Linked DNA regions of Sphaerotilus montanus. The protein of the gene in region 1 binds, or shares a complex with, the protein of each later gene. Links are inferred from orthologs where the notes say so. Each region holds a gene or a part of one and is shown on either strand. Other genes may lie near its edges.

Evidence for each region.
Region 2: the proteins of mnmG (region 1) and mnmE are in contact, whole or in part, in a solved structure (PDB 9HIP), measured with the Escherichia coli proteins. The link is inferred for Sphaerotilus montanus from one-to-one orthologs.

Annotation. Positions count from the first base shown.
Region 1 is NZ_JACCFH010000001.1:1,944,809-1,955,018, forward strand. What follows is about bases 2,792-5,684. They hold mnmG (tRNA uridine-5-carboxymethylaminomethyl(34) synthesis enzyme MnmG), read right to left. Parts: upstream 5,264-5,684; coding sequence 3,320-5,263; downstream 2,792-3,319. Other genes in these bases: rsmG (16S rRNA (guanine(527)-N(7))-methyltransferase RsmG), read right to left, coding at 2,792-3,330; BDD16_RS08790 (UPF0149 family protein), read right to left, coding at 5,322-5,684. Outside these bases: BDD16_RS08760 (MerR family transcriptional regulator), read right to left, coding at 1-1; BDD16_RS08765 (MBL fold metallo-hydrolase), read left to right, coding at 78-1,151; BDD16_RS08770 (ParA family protein), read right to left, coding at 1,115-1,963; BDD16_RS08775 (LysE family transporter), read right to left, coding at 2,019-2,633; more of rsmG, read right to left, coding at 2,671-2,791; more of BDD16_RS08790, read right to left, coding at 5,685-5,954; BDD16_RS08795 (YkgJ family cysteine cluster protein), read left to right, coding at 6,018-6,275; BDD16_RS08800 (glutathione S-transferase family protein), read left to right, coding at 6,339-6,962; glnT (type III glutamate--ammonia ligase), read right to left, coding at 6,964-8,325; BDD16_RS08810 (class I SAM-dependent methyltransferase), read right to left, coding at 8,344-9,072; BDD16_RS08815 (TlpA disulfide reductase family protein), read right to left, coding at 9,069-9,947; BDD16_RS08820 (helix-turn-helix transcriptional regulator), read right to left, coding at 10,032-10,210. UniProt on the Escherichia coli protein: NAD-binding protein involved in the addition of a carboxymethylaminomethyl (cmnm) group at the wobble position (U34) of certain tRNAs, forming tRNA-cmnm(5)s(2)U34.
Region 2 is NZ_JACCFH010000001.1:1,318,558-1,325,816, forward strand. What follows is about bases 1,088-3,917. They hold mnmE (tRNA uridine-5-carboxymethylaminomethyl(34) synthesis GTPase MnmE), read right to left. Parts: upstream 3,296-3,917; coding sequence 1,880-3,295; downstream 1,088-1,879. Other genes in these bases: BDD16_RS05805 (monovalent cation:proton antiporter family protein), read left to right, coding at 1,088-1,293; BDD16_RS05810 (cyclic nucleotide-binding domain-containing protein), read right to left, coding at 1,303-1,770; yidC (membrane protein insertase YidC), read right to left, coding at 3,628-3,917. Outside these bases: more of BDD16_RS05805, read left to right, coding at 1-1,087; more of yidC, read right to left, coding at 3,918-5,298; membrane protein insertion efficiency factor YidD, read right to left, coding at 5,304-5,606; BDD16_RS05830 (ribonuclease P protein component), read right to left, coding at 5,647-6,132; rpmH (50S ribosomal protein L34), read right to left, coding at 6,183-6,317; chromosomal replication initiator protein DnaA, read left to right, coding at 7,079-7,259. UniProt on the Escherichia coli protein: Exhibits a very high intrinsic GTPase hydrolysis rate. Involved in the addition of a carboxymethylaminomethyl (cmnm) group at the wobble position (U34) of certain tRNAs, forming tRNA-cmnm(5)s(2)U34.

The DNA.
Region 1 (10,210 bases):
TGGATACACTGCCGTTGACGTAAACGTTAATCACTGGAACGAACGCCAGTCTACCCAGTCCCGTCCCCGGAGCCCCCATGGCGAACCCTCAGGAACACGAACTCACCTATGTGCTGGGCGACACGCTGCCCGCGGCTGGTCACACGCTGGAGATCGCGCCGGGCGTGCGGTGGCTGCGCATGGGCCTGCCCTTCGCGCTGGACCACATCAACCTCTGGCTGGTGCGCGACGAACTCGACGGCCGCCAGGGCTGGACCATCGTCGACTGCGGCATCGCCAATGACGCCACGCGCGCCGCGTGGGAGCGCATCTTTGCCGAGGAGCTGGACGGACTGCCCGTGCTGCGTGTCCTCGTCACCCACATGCACCCGGACCACATCGGCCTGGCGCACTGGCTGACCACGCGCTGGAGCACGCCCGAGTGGCCCTGCCGGCTGTGGATCAGCCTGTCGGACTGGAACGCGGCGCGCATGGCGTCGATCTCGACCACCGGCTTCGGCGGCGAGGCGGCAGCGGCCTTCTTCGGCAGCCATGGCGTGACCGATCCGGCCGCACTCGACAAGGTGCGCCAGCGCGGCAACTACTACGCCAGCATGGTGCCTGCCGTGCCACAGCAGTTCCGCCGGATGATGGAAGGGCAGCGGCTGACGATGGGCGGCCATGTCTGGACCTGCCACGCCGGCTTCGGCCATGCGCCGGAACACATCAGCCTGCACTGCGAGGCGCTCGGCGTGCTGATCTCGGGTGACATGGTGCTGCCGCGCATCTCGACCAACATCAGCGTCATCGACATCGAGCCGGAGGCCGATCCGCTGCCGCTGTACCTGGCATCGATCGAGCGCATGCGCCGCTTGCCGGCCGACACGCTGATCCTGCCGGCCCACGGCAAGCCTTTCCGCGGTCTGCATCCCCGCATCCAGCAACTGCAGGACCACCACACCGACCGCCTCGCCGACGTGATGGCCGCCTGCGCGGTGCGGCCGCACTCGGCCTTCGAGATCCTGCCGGTGCTGTTCAGGCGCGAACTCGACCTGCACCAGCTCACCTTCGCGATGGGCGAGGCCATCGCCCACCTGCACGCGCTGTGGCTGGACGGCGACCTGAAGCGGGTGCGTCAGGCGGACGGAGTCTGGCGCTTCGGCGTGGTCTGAGTCGCTGGGGAGGCCTTGCGGGACGGGGCCTTCTTCTTCGCGGCCGGCAGCCCGACCCGGTCGACCAGCTCCTGCGCGAAGGCGATGAAGGCCTGCGAGCCCTTGGCGTTCGGGTCGAACACCACGCCGGGCAGGCCGTAGCTCGGTGCTTCCGCCAGCCGCACATTGCGCGGGATGATGGTCTGGAACACCTTCTCGCCGAAGTGCGCCTGCAGCTGCTCGCTGACCTGCTGCTGCAGCGTGATGCGCGGGTCGAACATCACGCGCAGCAGGCCGATGATGCTCAGGTCGCGGTTCAGGTTGGCGTGGACCTGCTTGATCGAGTTGACCAGGTCCGACAGCCCTTCGAGCGCGAAGTACTCGCACTGCATCGGCACGATCACGCCGTGGGCGCAGGTCAGGCCGTTGAGCGTCAGCAGGCTCAGGGACGGCGGGCAGTCGATCAGGATGAAGTCGTAGTCGTCCTGCACCTCGGCCAGCGCGGCCTTCAGGCGCCGGTCGCGGTGCTCCAGGTGGACGAGCTCCACCTCGGCGCCGGCCAGTTCGCGGTTGGCGCCCAGCACGTCGTAGCCGACCGGGTCCATCGTCTGCCGCGCCTCGCGCACGCTGGCCGAACCGAGCAGCACGTCATAGACGGTCTGCACCAGTGCCCGCTTGTCGAGGCCCGAGCCCATCGTGGCATTGCCCTGGGGATCGAGATCGACCAGCAGCACGCGCTGGCCGATGCGTGCCAGCCCGGCGGCCAGGTTGACGGTGGTGGTCGTCTTGCCGACGCCGCCTTTCTGGTTGGCGATGCAGAAGATCTTGGCCATGTGGGGGTGCGGGCGCTCGGGCCGTGGGTCGGGTCGAAGGGAGATCCAGGTCGGATCAGGAGCGTATCAGGCGCAGGCCGAATCCGATCATGCACAGCCCCGCGAAACGCTGAAGGGCCGTGCCGACGCGCCGGTGCGCGCGCACCTTGGCGGCGATCGCCTCGGCAAACGCGCACAGCGTCAGACACCAGACCGCGGTGATGACCGCGATGGTCACGGCCATCGCCAGGAAGGTGGGAATGCCGCGGTGCGTGGCCGGGTCGATGAAGAAGGGGAAGAAGGCCATGTAGAACACGATGGCCTTCGGGTTCAGCACGGTGATGAGCAGCGCCTGCCGGGCGTAGTGGTGCGGGGCGATCTGCACCGGGCTGGCGGATTCGCCGTCGCGGGCGATGAGCAGCTTCAGGCCGATCCAGCCGAGGTAGGCCGCCCCCGCCCAGCGCACCGCGTCGAACCACGCGGGATGTGCGCTCAGCAGCGCGGCCACGCCGGCCACCGCCAGCCACAGCAGGATCTGGTCGCCGACGATCAGCCCGAGTGTCGCTGCCGCGCCGCCCCGGAAACCGCCCTTGGAGGTCGCGCCCAGCAGCGCGAAGGTGCCCGGCCCCGGCAGCGCCAGGAACACGACGATGGCGGCGCAGAAGGCGCCGTAGTCCGCGATGCCGTACATGGTGGCTTCCTTCGGGTGGTCGATGCAGGGGCGCGTCTCAGCGCTGACGCATCCAGACGATGCAGCGCTCGGCGTTCAGGCCCGGCACCTGCAGCGGCTCGATGTGGAACACCTCGATGTCGGCGGGCAGCGCGGTGATCTCCTCGGCCGGGTGCTGGCCCTTCATCGCCATCCACACGCCGCCGGGTGCCAGCAGCGGGCGCGTGAGCGTCACGATGTCCGGCAGCGACGCAAAGGCGCGGGCGGTGATCAGCGGCCACTGCGTGTCGGTGATCGCTTCGACGCGGGTGTGGCGGGCCTGCAGGTTGGGCAGGCGCAGCTCGGCGGCGACCTGGCGGACGAAGGTGACCTTCTTCTGCACGGTGTCGACGCAGGTGACGGTGATGTTCGGCTGGGTGGCCGCGATGACGACGCCGGGCAGGCCGCCGCCGCTGCCGACGTCCAGCACGGTACTCCCCCCGTCATTCCCGCGAACGCGGGAACCCACTTCCACCAGATGCCGCCGCATCGGCGCAATCACCGCCAGGCTGTCCAGCAGGTGGTGCGTCAGCATCTGCGCCGGGTCGCGCAGCGCGGTCAGGTTGTAGACCTTGTTCCAGCGCGCCAGCAGGTCGAGATAGCCGAGCAGCCGATCGGCCTGCGCGTCATCCAGCGGGCAGCCGAGCGCTTCGGCCCCGGCGATCAGGTCATGCCGCATGTGCGAACCCCTGCATCCGGTGTTTCTTCAGGTGCACCAGCAGCAGCGAGATCGCCGCCGGCGTGACCCCCGAAATCCGCGACGCTTGCCCCAGCGTTTCCGGCTGGTGGCGCGCGAGCTTCTGGCGCACCTCGATCGACAGCGCGGTGACCTGCGCATAGTCGAGGTCCTTCGGCAGCTTCAGGTGCTCGTAGGCGCTGGCGCGCTGCACTTCGTCGTTCTGCTTGTCGATGTAGCCGGCGTACTTGGTGGCGATCTCGACCTGCTCGATCACCGCATCGGCCAGCGTCTCGCCCAGCTCGGCCTGCAGTGTTCCACGTGAAACCACGGCGCCCGGGTTGGCGATGGCCAGCAATTCGGCCAGCGTGTCGAAGGTGATGCCGGGGCGGCGCAGCAGGTCGGTGAGGTTGTACTCGTGCTCGATCGCCTTGCCGAGCAGGCGTTCACCGTCCGCCGCCGGCAGCGTGGCCGGGCGCACCCAGGTGCTCTTCAGCCGCTGCGTTTCACGTGCCACCGCGTCCCGCTTGCGGTTGAACGCATCCCAGCGCGCGTCGTCCACTAGCCCGACGTGGCGGCCGAGTTCGGTCAGGCGCATGTCGGCGTTGTCCTCGCGCAGCTGCAGGCGGAACTCGGCGCGGCTGGTGAACATGCGGTAGGGCTCGGTCACACCCTTGGTGATCAGGTCGTCGACCAGAACGCCCAGATAAGCCTGGTCGCGGCCGAAGGTGAGGGTGCCCTTGCCCTGGACCTGCAAGGCGGCGTTGGCGCCCGCGTAGAGGCCTTGCGCGGCCGCTTCTTCGTAGCCGGTGGTGCCGTTGATCTGGCCGGCGAAGTACAGCCCGCCGATCGCCTTCGACTCGAAGGTGTTCTTCAGCTCGCGCGGGTCGAAGTAGTCGTACTCGATCGCGTAGCCGGGGCGCAGGATGTAGGCGTTCTCCAGCCCGGCCATCGTGCGCACAGCGGCGAGCTGGATGTCGAAGGGCAGGGAGGTCGAGATGCCGTTCGGGTAGAACTCGTTCGTCGTCAGGCCTTCGGGTTCGAGGAAAATCTGGTGCGAGTCCTTGTCGGCGAAGCGGTTGATCTTGTCCTCGATCGACGGGCAGTAGCGCGGGCCGACCCCTTCGATCACGCCGGTGAACATCGGGCTGCGGTCGAAGCCGGTGCGCAGGATGTCGTGGGTCTGCTGGTTGGTGTGCGTGATCCAGCAGGGAACCTGGCGAGGGTGCTGCGCGGCATTGCCGAGGAAGCTGAACACGGGCACCGGGTCGAGGTCGCCGGGCTGCTCGACGCACTTCGAGAAGTCGATCGAGCGGCCGTCGATGCGCGGCGGCGTGCCGGTCTTCAGGCGCGCTTGCGGCAGCTTCAGCTCCTTCAGCCGCGCCGACAGGCTCACCGCCGGCGGATCGCCCGCGCGGCCGGCCGGGTAGTTGTTCAGGCCGACGTGGACCTTGCCATCGAGGAAGGTGCCCGCCGTCAGCACCACCGCCGCGGCGCGGAAGCGGATACCGATCTGCGTCACGGCGCCGACCACGCGGTCACCTTCGACCATCAGATCGTCCACCGCCTGCTGGAAGATCCACAGGTTCGGCTGGTTTTCCAGGCGGTGGCGGATCGCGGCCTTGTAGAGGATGCGGTCGGCCTGCACCCGGGTGGCGCGCACGGCCGGGCCCTTGCTCGAATTCAGGATGCGGAACTGGATGCCCGACTCGTCCGTCGCCGCCGCCATCGCGCCGCCGAGCGCGTCGATTTCCTTGACCAGATGGCCCTTGCCGATCCCGCCGATCGACGGGTTGCAGCTCATCTGGCCGAGGGTCTCGATGTTGTGGGTGAGCAGCAGCGTGCGGCTGCCCATGCGGGCCGCGGCGAGGGCCGCTTCGGTGCCGGCATGGCCGCCGCCGACGACGATGACGTCAAATGTTTCGGGGTAGAGCATCGGGCGCTCCATGTGAAGACCGGGGGGTCCGCACGGGGCGCGCGGACAAACCCCGATTTTAGTTTCGTGCGGCCACGGCGCGTGCGTACAGCGCAGAGACCGCTTCCGGCACCATGCGGCTCAGCGCGTCGCGGGCTTCCGACGAGGCGATCATCTCCACCTGCTCCGGCGTCATGCTGTCCGGGTCGCCGCCGAGCAGGATGATCGGGGCGAGCTGGTCGGCCAGTTCCGGATCGTCGAACATCGCGTTCCAGTGGTCCGGCGTCAGCGCCGCAGCGTGCAGGAAACCGATGCACCACAGCTCCGCGTCGACCACCACGTCCGAGGCGTCGTCGCTGCCGGGGATCTCGGCGATGCCGAACAGCGGCTCCAGCGTGTCCGGACCTTCCTTGAGCTGGCGGTCGATCGAGGCGAGGTGGCGCAGCGCGAGCTGCACGACGCGCTTGGTCTGCTTGCCGCTGGCGAAGGGCGAGCTGTCCGGGTCGTCGCTGTTCCACAGGCCGGGCACCCAGACGTCGGCGTCGGGCAGCGTCGGCGTCAGCAGCAGGGCGGTGAGGTAGCCGTCGAGGCTCTCCATGTCCATGACCGACTCGTCCGTCGCGGCCGACAGCAGCAGCTGGTCGAGTTCATCCATCTCCGCTTCGGTCAGCGGCGGGTTGTCGAGGGCGGGGTTGTATTGGGGGTGTTTCACGTGGAACAGCGGACGGACCGCGGCAGATCTGGGAGGCGGTCAGTGTGGCACGATCGGCGCACCATGGAATGCCGTCCCCGCTGCGCTGCCTGCTGCATTGCGCCCTCGATCTCCAGCCCGATTCCCGGCATGCCGAATGGCAAGCCAGCGGGTGTGCCCTGCATCCAGCTCGATGAAGATCTGCGGTGCCGGATCTTCGGCCAGCCGGAGCGCCCCGCCGTCTGCGGTGGCTTGCAGCCGAACGAGGACATGTGCGGCGACAGCCGGGAGCAGGCGATGCGCTGGCTCGGCTACATGGAAGACCTGACGCGGCCGGACTGAAGTTGCGCCATGCTCCAGGGGATCTTTCAGCCCTGCCTGCCCTGTCTACCCGGAGTGTTCCACGTGAAACTGCACATCGCCCCCCGCGCCCCGAACCCGCGCCGCGTCCAGATGTTCCTCGCCGAGAAGGGCGTGTCGGTCGAGACCGTGCCGGTGGCGATCAACACGCAGGAGCACCGCTCCCCGGAGTTCGTCGCCAAGAACCCGGTGTCCCGCGTGCCCGTGCTGGAGCTGGACGACGGGCGTTTCCTCGGCGAGACCCGTGCCATCTGCACCTGGTTCGAGGGACAGCATCCGGAGCCGAACCTGATGGGGGTAGATGCCGAGGAGCGCGCCTTCATCGAGATGCACGACCGGCGCGCCGAGTTCTACTGTCTGCTGCCGATCGCGAACTGGATCCGCCACTGCCACCCCGGCCTCGCACCGCTGGAGCAGCCGCAGTTCCCCGAGTACGGCCAGTCGCAGGCCGGGAAGCTCCCGGACCTGCTGCGGGTGTTCGACGTGGAACTGGCGTCGCGGTCGTACTGGGCCGGCGAGCGTTTCACCATCGCCGACATCACCGCCTTCTGCGCGGTCGAGTTCGCACGCGGGCTGATGAAGTTCCGGCCGAGCGACCTGGGGCTGCTGCACCTGCAGGACTGGCGCGACCGTATCAACGCCCGGCCCAGCGCCAAGGCGGGAATGTGAGTCAGAACGCGCTGGCGTAGCGCTCGAATTCCCACGCCGAGACGTGGCGTGCGTAGGCCAGCACCTCGTCGCGCTTGAGCCGCAGGAACTCGCCGGCCAGCACTGGCCCGAGCGCGCCGCAGACCACCGCGTCGGCTTCCAGCGCGTCGAGCGCCTGGTCGAGCGACTGCGGCAGCAGCGCGATGCCGCGGGCGCGGATCTCGGCCAGCGACAGCGCGAAGAGGTCCTCGCTGCAGTCCGGCCCGGGGTCGAGCTGGCGGTCGATGCCGTCGAGGCCGGTAGCGATCAGCGCGGCGGTGGCGAGGTAGGGATTCGCGCTCGCGTCCGGCACGCGCCACTCGAAGCGGCCGGGCAGCGTGCGGACCATCGCGGTGCGGTTGTTCGGGCCGTGCGTGACGTAGGCCGGCGCCCAGCTGGTGCCGGAGAGCGACTCGCCGACGACCAGCCGCTTGTACGAGTTCACCGTCGGCGCCGCCAGCGCGCAGAGCGCTGCGGCGTGGTGCAGCACGCCCGCGATGAAGTGCCGACCCAGCGCGGAGAGGTTCGCGCCCGGCGGATCACCCGCGCCCGTGTCCGGCTGGAACACGCAGCGCGCAGCGTCACCTTCGCCGTTCCACAGCGACACGTGGAAATGCAGCCCGCTGCCCGGCTGGTTTGCAAACGGCTTGGGCATCATCGAGAACACCATGCCGCGCGCCTCGGCCAGCGCGTGCGCGGCGAGCTTGAACAGCATCACGTGGTCGGCGCTCGCCAGCGCTTCGTCGTAGGCGAAGTTGACTTCGTACTGGCCGTGGGCGTCCTCGTGGTCCAGTTGCAGCACGTCGAGGCCGGCGTCGGTCAGCACCTGCCGCAGCGCTTGCAGGAAGTCGAACTGGCGCGGCAGCGACTTCAGGTCGTAGGACGGTTTGTCGAGCCGGTCGCCGTCATCGGCCGGGAGCCAGCGGCCCTCCGGCGTGTGGCGCAGCAGGAAGAACTCCGGCTCGATCCCCGTGCGCAGCGACCAGCCGCGTGCGGTCAGCTGGCCGATGGCGCGGCGCAGCACCTGCCGCGGGCAGGCCTCGAACGGCGTGCCGTCCACGAAGCCGTCGCCGACGATGCGCGCCACGCCGGGCATCCACGCCAGCGGCTGCACCGTGGCGGCGTCCCCGCGGGCGTAGAACTCCGAGCGTGGTCCCGTGCGCGGCAGGCCCGTGCCCCAGATCGACGGGCCGGCAAAGCCCGCGCCATCGCGCAGCACGCCGTCCAGGTGCGCCAGCGGGACGAGCTTGCCCTTGGCGGCGCCGTGCAGGTCGGTGAACTGGACGAGCAGGGTGTGGATGCCCTGGGCGTGCAGGCGGGGGAGCAGATCGGTCGCGTTCGGCATGGAACGCAGTGTCGCGTGTCAGTCGCGCCGCAGCAACCGCACGTGCATGGGGCGGGTGAACTGCGCGCCCAGCGGGCCGCAGTGGGGCGCGAACCGGGCGCGCACCGCGGCGATCTTCGTGTCGTCCAGCCGGTGGTCGGCATAGGTGGGGCGCATCATGCGCTGCTCGAACTCGGGGAAGTCCCGGAAGGCGACCGGTGTGTCGAAGCGGCACTCGGACACCTGCGACCACCGGCCTGTGCGCAGTGCGGTGTCCAGTGCCGCCTGGGCCGCGGCCCGCACGGTGCCCTCGTCGTTGTAGAGCCGCACGAGTTCGTTGAGGGGGCCGTCGTAGACCGGCTCCGACACGTACAGATGTCCGCCGGGGCGCAGCACGCGGGCGATCTCGTCCAGCGCCTGCGCCATGTGCGACACGGGCACGTGGTGCAGCGACTTCAGCATCAGCGCGAGGTCGAAGGACTGGTCGGCGGCCGGGATCGCCTCGGCTCCGGCGGCGACGAACACCAGGCCTGGCTGCTGCGGTGCGGCCAGATTCAGGGCGTGCTGCCGTGCATCGACTTCGAGGCCGGTGACGTGGCTGTCGGGGTAGCGGGCGAGCAGCGCGCGGGCCAGCCGTGCGGCACCGCAGCCGAGTTCGATCACCTGCTGCCCCGCGAGCGGGACCAGTTCGGCCAGCAGGACCAGTTCATCGTCGAGCAGCCGGGGGGCAGGGGTGGGCTGGTGCGTGTGCGGGGTGGCGGGTGTCATGGCGGTGAACCTCGGGCAGGAACGGGGGTGGGAACGTGGCGGCGCAAGGCCCGCAGGCGGGCTTCCAGGGCCGTGGCGGAGAGGACACCGACATGGGCTTCCACCTGGCGGCCGTCGGCATCCAGGAACAGGGTGGTCGGCAGTCCGCGCGAGCCGATGGCGGGGCCGACGCGCATGGCAGGGTCGAGCCACACGTCCTGCAGCGACAGTCCCTGGTCGGCCAGATAGGCCCGCACTGCGCTGGCGGACTCGCCCTGGTTGATGAACAGGATCCGCACGCCGGCAGCGCCCCGGGCGCGCTCGCGCTGCTGCGCGGCCGCCAGCAGCGGCATCTCCTGCCGGCACGGGCCGCACCAGCTCGCCCACAGGTTCACGATGGTCGGCTGGCCGAGCGCGCGTGCACGCAGCGTGACCGGGGGACTGGCGCCATCCGCAGACAGGGGCGCCAGGGCCAGGTCCGGCAGCGCGGGTGGCCGGCTGTGCGCCTGCCAGAGCAGCACGCTGCCCCAGGCCACGGCGCCGGCCAGCGCGCCCAGGCCCAGCGGACGGCGCAGCGCAGGCTGGCGCAGCAGCGCCACCGCCAGCACGCCCAGGCCCGCCACCAGGCCGGTCGGCAAGTGCCACCCTCCGTCGCGCAGGTCGAGCATGGCCAGCGGCGCGGCGGCGTACAGGTCCGCCTGTTGCGCCAGGTGGACCAGCCGCGCCGCGACCAGGCCGGCGCCGGCCGCGCGCAGCAGCAGCGATTCCGCGGGTGCCGGATCGATCCCGGCGCGGCGCGCCAGTCGCCCCGCCAGCCAGGCGGCCAGCCACACCGACAGCAGCAGCGCGACTGGTCTCAGCGGCAGGGACAGCGGGCCCACGGTGATCGACAGCATCGGGTGTGTGCAACAGGAACGACGGGAGGAGGCGCGGGACCGGGTCGCCAGGAGTACCCGGCGGTCTTGATACCCGTCACAGTATCACTGTCCGGCGCTGGCTGGTGGGTGCCAGCGGGTGGGCGGCGCCCCGAGCCGCTGCGTGCACACCCGTGTCAGCGCGGCGGGCGAGGCATAGCCGACCGCCGCGGCCACGTCCTTCACCGACCACCCCTCGGCCAGTCGCAGCCGCGCCACGCGCAGCCGCCAGTCGGTCAGGTAGT
Region 2 (7,259 bases), 630 kb from region 1 along the record:
CTCGGACTGTCCTGGCTGACCGAGCATGCCGGGCTGTCGATGGCGCTGGGCGCCTTCGTGGCGGGCATGCTGATCGCCGAAACCGAGTTCAAGCACCAGGTGGAGACCGACATCCGGCCCTTCCACGACGTGCTGCTGGGTCTGTTCTTCATCACCATCGGCATGAAGCTCGACTGGCGGCCGGTGCTGGAGCAATGGCCGCTGGTGCTCGCGCTGAGCGTGGTGCCCGTGCTCGCCAAGGCCGGCATGGTGGCCGTGCTGGCCCGGCTGTTCGGCTCGGCGCCGGGCGTGGCCATCCGGACCGGCCTGTACCTCGCGCAGGCGGGCGAATTCGGCTTCGTGCTGCTCACGCTAGGCGCCGAGGTGCATCTGGTCGGCGCACAGTGGATGAGCCCGGTGCTGGCCTCGATGGTGCTGTCGATGCTGGCCACGCCCTTCATCATCATGGGCAGCAACCGCATCGTGATGCGGCTGTCGGCGACCGACTGGCTGATGCAGTCGGTGCAGCTCACGACGATCGCCAAGAAGTCGATCCGCACCGAGGCGCACCTGATCATCTGCGGCTACGGCCGCAGCGGCCAGAACCTGGCCCGGTTGCTCGACCAGGAACACATTCCCTACATGGCGCTCGACCTCGACCCCGACCGCGTGCGCCAGGCGGCTGCGGCTGGCCAGAGCGTCGTCTTCGGCGACGCGGCCAAGCTGCCGAGCCTGATCGCCGCCGGCCTGTCGCGCGCCACGGCAGTGGTCATCACCTACCACGACACCCCCTCGGCGCTGAAGGTGCTGCAGCATGTGCGCGAACACGCGGCCCACGTGCCGGTGGTCGTGCGCACGCCGGACGACACCGATCTGGAGCGCCTGCGCGCGGCGGGCGCCACCGAGGTGGTGCCGGAGGCGCTCGAAGGCTCGCTGATGCTGGCCAGCCACGCGCTGGCGCTGGTGGGCGTGCCGATGCGGCGGGTGATCCGCATCACGCAGGACGCGCGCGACGCCCGCTACGGCCTGCTGCGTGGCTACTTCCACGGCGCCGACGACGACACCGTCAGCGAGCTGCAGCAGGCGCGGCTGCAGTCGGTGAGCCTGCCGCCGGGCGCGCCGAGCGTCGGTCAGCGCCTGGGCGACCTGACGCTGCACGTGATGGGGGTGTCGGTGGTGTCGGTGCGCCGCGCGACCGGCCAGGTCGTGGCCACAGGCGACGAGGATCTGGTACTGGCCGGCGGGGATGTGCTGGTGCTCAGTGGTCTGCCGGAAACCCTGGCGCTGGCCGAAAGCCGCCTGCTCAAGCGCTGACGCGCGGCCTCACGCCACAGCGATCCGCAGGGTCAGACTGGCGCGCAGCCGCGCCACCATCACCGCACCGGCGGCCCGCAACACCTCGTTGGCGATCAGCGGGGCACGGGCGGTGAGTTCCTCGAAACGCGGCAGGTGCAGCGCCCACACGATGGAGGGGGTCATCGCCTCGACATTGGCGGAGTGCGGCTGGTCGCTGAAGAGGCCCGTTTCGCCGACCAGCGCGCCAGGGCGCATCAGGGCGATGCGGCTGGTGCCGGGGGCGGCACCGCTCACGTAGACCTGCAAGGTGCCCTGGCCGACGAAGTAGGCGGCCCGGTCGCAGTCGTTCTGCTTGATGAGCAGGTCGCCAGCGCGCAACTGGTAAGCCGTCAGGTAGGCGGCAAATTGGCGCCACTGTCCCAGGTCCAGGCGTGCGCGAAAGGCATCGTCCGCCCGGTAGGACTGGACAGCCTCGATCAGTTCATCAATTCCCATGGCGCACTCCTGCTGATGGTGGCATTCCCATCCGAGCGCTGAACATGCCAGAGTGCCCGGATTGACGCTGATTCAGATCGTAACAAGTCCACCAGCAGAAGGGCATCGTCTACTTGCCGATGCAGAAGCGCGTGAATATGTCACCCAGCAGGTCGTCCGGCGTGTAGGCGCCCGTGATCTCGCCCAGGGCGTCGTGGGCCAGACGCAGCTCCTCGGCCAGCAGATCCAGCGCCGAATCGGCCTGCGCCGCCCAGCCACGCGCCTGGCCGAGATGGTCCTGCGCCTGCCGCAGCGCCTTCAGGTGGCGGGTACGGGCGATGAACACCCCTTCCGGCGAGGCATGCCAGCCGGCCAGCGCCAGCAGCGTCTCGCGCAGGGTCTGCAGGCCGTCGTGGGTCCGGGCCGACAGCGCGAGCGCCCTGCTTCCTTCAGGCAGCGCCGCCAAGGCCGATGCAGCCCGGTCCGCGGGCGCCGCGTCGGCCTTGTTGTAGACGTGGACCAGCCGCTGGCGGTCCGGCAGGCGGGCCTCGATCGCGCGGTCCGCCTCGGCGTAGACGGGGTCGTCGCAGCGGGTCAGGTCGTGCAGCAGCAGCACGGCGTCTGCCTCGGCGATCGCGCCCCAGCTGCGCGCGATGCCGATGCGCTCGACCTCGTCACTGGCTTCCTCGTCCGAGCGCAGACCAGCGGTGTCGATGATGTGAACTGGCACGCCCTCGATCTGCAGCGTCTCGCTGACCTTGTCGCGCGTGGTGCCGGGAATCGGCGTGACGATGGCCAGCTCGGCCCCGGCCAGCGCGTTGAGCAGCGAACTCTTGCCCGCGTTGGGCTGGCCGGCGATCACGACCTTCAGCCCCTCGCGCAGCAGCGCGCCCTGCTGCGCGGTGTCGAGCACGGCTGCCAGTTGGCCGGCCAGCCGGTCGAGCCGGCCGCGGGCGTCGGCCTTTTCCAGGAAATCGATCTCTTCTTCGGGGAAATCCAGCGTCGCCTCGACCAGCATGCGCAACTCGATCAGCCGGTCGCGCAAGGCCGTGATCCGCTCCGAGAAGGCGCCCGAGAGCGAGCGCGCCGCGCTGCGGGCCGCCGCCTCGGTGCTGGCGTCGATCAGGTCGGCCACGGCCTCGGCCTGGGCCAGATCGAGCTTGTCGTTCAGGAAGGCCCGCTCGGTGAACTCGCCCGGCTCGGCCAGGCGCAGAGCCGGCAAGGAGCCGTCCGCCGCTGCGGCCTGCAGGCAGCGGGCGAGCAGCAGCTGGAGCACCACCGGACCGCCGTGGGCCTGCAACTCCAGCACGTCCTCGCCGGTGTAGCTGTGGGGTGCCGGGAAATAGAGTGCGAGCCCCTGGTCGATCGGAACGCCGTCAACACCGAGAAACGGGCCATAGGTGGCGTGTCGCGGCACCAGCGTGCGCCCGGTGAGCGCCTGGATCAGCGGCTGCAACGCGCGGCCGGACACCCGCACGATGCCCACGGCCCCCCGTCCGGGTGCGGTGGCGATGGCAATGATGGGGTCCTGGTGTCGAGCGAGCATGGCGCGCATTCTCGCCGAGCAGCGCCCAGAAAAAACGCCCTGTCGGACCAGCCGGACAGGGCGTTGCGGATTCGCGCGGAGGGGAGCCAGCTACAAAAGCATTCAACCCCCAGAGCCAAGACTGTTGCAGCGAGCCTCCCGGCCCCGAATGCGGCTCTCAAAGCCTGCTGCAACACTCCCGGGTCAAACCCCGCAAAACGAATGATGCACGGGGAATGTGACAGTCTCAAGGCCCGGTTTGCATCAACCGTTTCGAGGTGTGGGGCTTGTCGCGGCCGGATTCCACGGTGCATGGAACCCGACCGGATCTGGCGGGAAAACCCCCATCAAGCTCAGCGATTGAGGCCCAGCTGCCGGTTGATCATCCACTGTTGCGCAATCGCCAGCAGGTTGTTGACGAACCAGTACAGCACCAGACCAGCCGGGAAGAACAGGAACATCACGCTGAACACGAGCGGCATGATCCACATCATCTTGGCCTGCATCGGATCCGGCGGCGTCGGGTTCAGCCAGGTCTGGAACAGCGTGGAAATCGTCATCAGCGCCGGCAGGATGTAGTAAGGATCCTGCACGCTCAGGTCGGTGATCCAGCCGATCCACGGTGCCCCGCGCATCTCGACCGAGGCCAGCAGCACCGAGTACAGCGCGATGAAGAACGGCATCTGGATGAAGATCGGCAGGCAGCCGCCCAGCGGGTTGACCTTCTCCTCGCGGTAGATGCGCATCATTTCCTGCTGCATCTTCTGCGGGTCGTCCTTGAAACGCTCGCGCATCTCCTGGACCTTGGGGTTGACCGCCTTCATCTTGCCCATCGAGCGGTAGGCGCTGGCGTTGAGCCAGTAGAACGCGATCTTCAGCAGCACCACCAGCGCCACGATCGACCAGCCCCAGTTGCCCAGCATGCCGTGCAGCTTGTCGAGCAGCCAGAACAGGGGCTTGGCGAGGATCGTCACCCAGCCGTAGTCCTTGACCAGTTCCAGCCCAGGGGCCAGTGCTTCGAGCTTCTTCTCTTCCTGCGGACCGGCGTAGAGCGTGGCGTCCACGGCCTGCGTCGCACCGGCGGCGATGGGTGCCAGCGGCAGCGTCATCGACGTCGAATAGAGGTTGGTGCCTTCGCGCTTGGTCTGGAAGCTGCGTTCCCGCTTGTCGCCGACCAGCCAGGCACCGACGAAGTGGTGCTGCACCATCGCGATCCAGCCGTTGTCGGCAGACTTCTCGTGGTCGGCCTTGCCCTTCTCGATGTCGGAGAAGTCGACTTTCTGGAACTTGCCCTTGTCGGTGTAGATCGACGGGCCGGTGAAGGCAGTCGGGCCCATGAACATCGAGGAGGACGGCACGGTGCCGTCGCGGGCAAGCTGCAGGTAGAGCTGCGGCGCGATCGGTGCGGCCGTGCCGTTGATCACTTCGTGGCGCACCTTGACCGCGTAGTCGCCCCGCTTGAAGGTGTAGGACTTGCGCAGCTTCACGCCGCCCTGGTCCGGCGACTCGAAGGTCAGCGTCAGCTCGTTCTGCCCGTCGGCCAGCGTGCGCGGGCCGGGCAGCAGGTTCATCACCGTCAGGTGGTTGGGCAGTGCCGCCTCGCCCGCCATGCGGGGGATCAGGCCCGAGTCGGCCTGGTAGACCCGCCCGGCCGACTGGTCGAACAGCATGACGGGGTTCTTCGCGTCCTGGTCATCCTTGTAACGCGGCAGGGCCATGCGCACGATGGAGCCACCGCGGGTATCGAACGTGGCCTGCACCAGATCGGTCGTGATGTCGATCTTCTGCGAGACCGGCACACCCGCTGTCGCCGCAGGCAGCGCGGCCACGCCGGCCACGGCCGCCGAAGCGGCTCCGGCCACGGCCGGCACACCCGCCGCACCCGCCTGAGCCGGCGCAGTCACGGCCGGCGGCGGCGGGGCAAACATCGACGGCTGCCCGTTGTGCTTGCTCCAGCCATCCCAGAGCATCACGAGCGAGACGGAGAAAACGCCCCACAGCACGGCGCGCCGCGTATCGGTCATACCGGTCATACAGGTGTCTTTCGAAAGGAGGAAAACAGTCGGTGCGACTGGTCTGGGACCGGATCATGCCCGCCCGCGCACCACGGGTGGCAGCGCGCGATGCGGCCGACCGTCAGCGCGCCGCCACGCAACGCCCCATGGCGCTCCAGCGCGACCAGCGCATAGGCGGAGCACGTCGGCTCGAAACGACAGGAAGATCCCAGCCAGGGACTCAGCACCAGGCGGTAGGCATGGACCACGCCGATCAGCCCCTGTCGAGGCCAGGCCCGGACACGGTGCTGCAGCGTCGGGGGGTCAGTGTGGGACATGGCTGGGGGTGGGCCGACTGTGCACGGTTGAGGGATCGCGTCAGCTTGACCCGACCGGTACCGCGGGCACCAATGCGCGGCGCGCCCGCCGGGCGGCATCGCCCAGCAGCGCATCGATTTCCGCATGCAGCAGCGCCGCCAGCGCCTCCGAGCGGGCGCTCGGAAACAGCTTGCGATCCAGGGGGGCACGCAGGCGCACCACCCAGTCACCGGACACCAGTTGATCGAGATGACGCCGGATGCCGGCACGGATCTGGACCTTGACCTGCGTGCGGGTCACCGAGCGCCGGGCATGTCGCTTCGGCACCACCAGACCCAGTCGCAGCAAGTTCATTTCCGGAGAGTCATCCACAGAGTTGTCCACAGATTCATCCACAGCCCCCGAGCTGGTCAGAGACGGCTTGTGGCCTGTTGACAACTTTGTTGTCGCGAGATGGTGCACCATGAAATGGGCACTGCGCGCGATGGGCCGAACCGCCATGGCCGACTCGAACCGGGCAGCCCCGGTCAGCGGCGTCAGGACCATGGATCCGGTTGCGCTCACCGCGTCGCAACGGGCGCTGGACGCCCCGGAACTCAGACAGCCAGGCGCTTGCGGCCCTTGGCGCGGCGTGCATTCAGCACAGCGCGGCCGCCGCGCGACTTCATGCGCACGAGGAAGCCATGGGTACGGGCGCGGCGAACCTTCGACGGTTGGTAGGTGCGTTTCATCTTGAATCCTCTAGCCTTGGCTTGGGCTCGGTCTTGAGCCTGTTCCGATTGGGCACCCCTCTGGCACCCCAATTCGGGAAACCCACGATTACAGCAAAAACTCCCTTGAAAGTCAACGACTTGCTACACACGCACTGGCCGCGCGCGGGGATTGACCCCTCGCCCAAAACTGTGGATAACCGCAACCCGGGGTTGCCTGATGTCGATACAATCGCGCCCCTTCTCCTGAGGTTGTCCACAATTTTTAGAACATGCATTTGGACCTGTGGCAACGAGGCTGTGAGCGCCTCGCCGCCGAGCTGCCGGCACAGCAGTTCAACACGTGGTTTCGCCCGTTGCCGCCCGCCCAGGTGTCGGCGGCCGGCGAAGGCTACCTCGTGGGTCTGCGTGTTCCCAACCGGTTCAAGATGGACTGGATCCGCTCGCAGTTCGCGGCGCGGATCGAGCGGCTGCTGAGCGAGATCGCCGGCAAGCCGGTGCGGCTGGAGCTGTCGCTGGGCAGTGGCGGCGACCCTGTGCCTGCACCTGCACCGCACACCCCCGAGCCCCCTCCCCCGCCGCCCGCGACACCGGTGCAGATGTCGATGATCGACTTCCTGCCCCTGCCGGCCGACATGGCCTCGGCCGCACCGGGCACCGCGCGAGCGAGCACGCCCCGTCCCCGCTCGCGCGCGGTGGGTCTGAACAGCAACGCCGCCGGTCTTCTGCCGCCCACACCCGACACGACACCGGCGTTCCGGACGGGCCGGACGCCCTCCGGCATGCCGGGGCTGCATGAATTGCTGACCTTGCCCGTCGCCGGCCACCCGGCTCCGCCTGCCACCATGCCCGGCCCGACGCCGGCGGCCCGTGCACCGTCGCGCCGCAGCCCGGCCGCCGCCGCGCCCGCAGTGCCCGCCGAAGTGCCCGCCGAGCCTCCCCCCGAACCCGCCGCCGCACCGG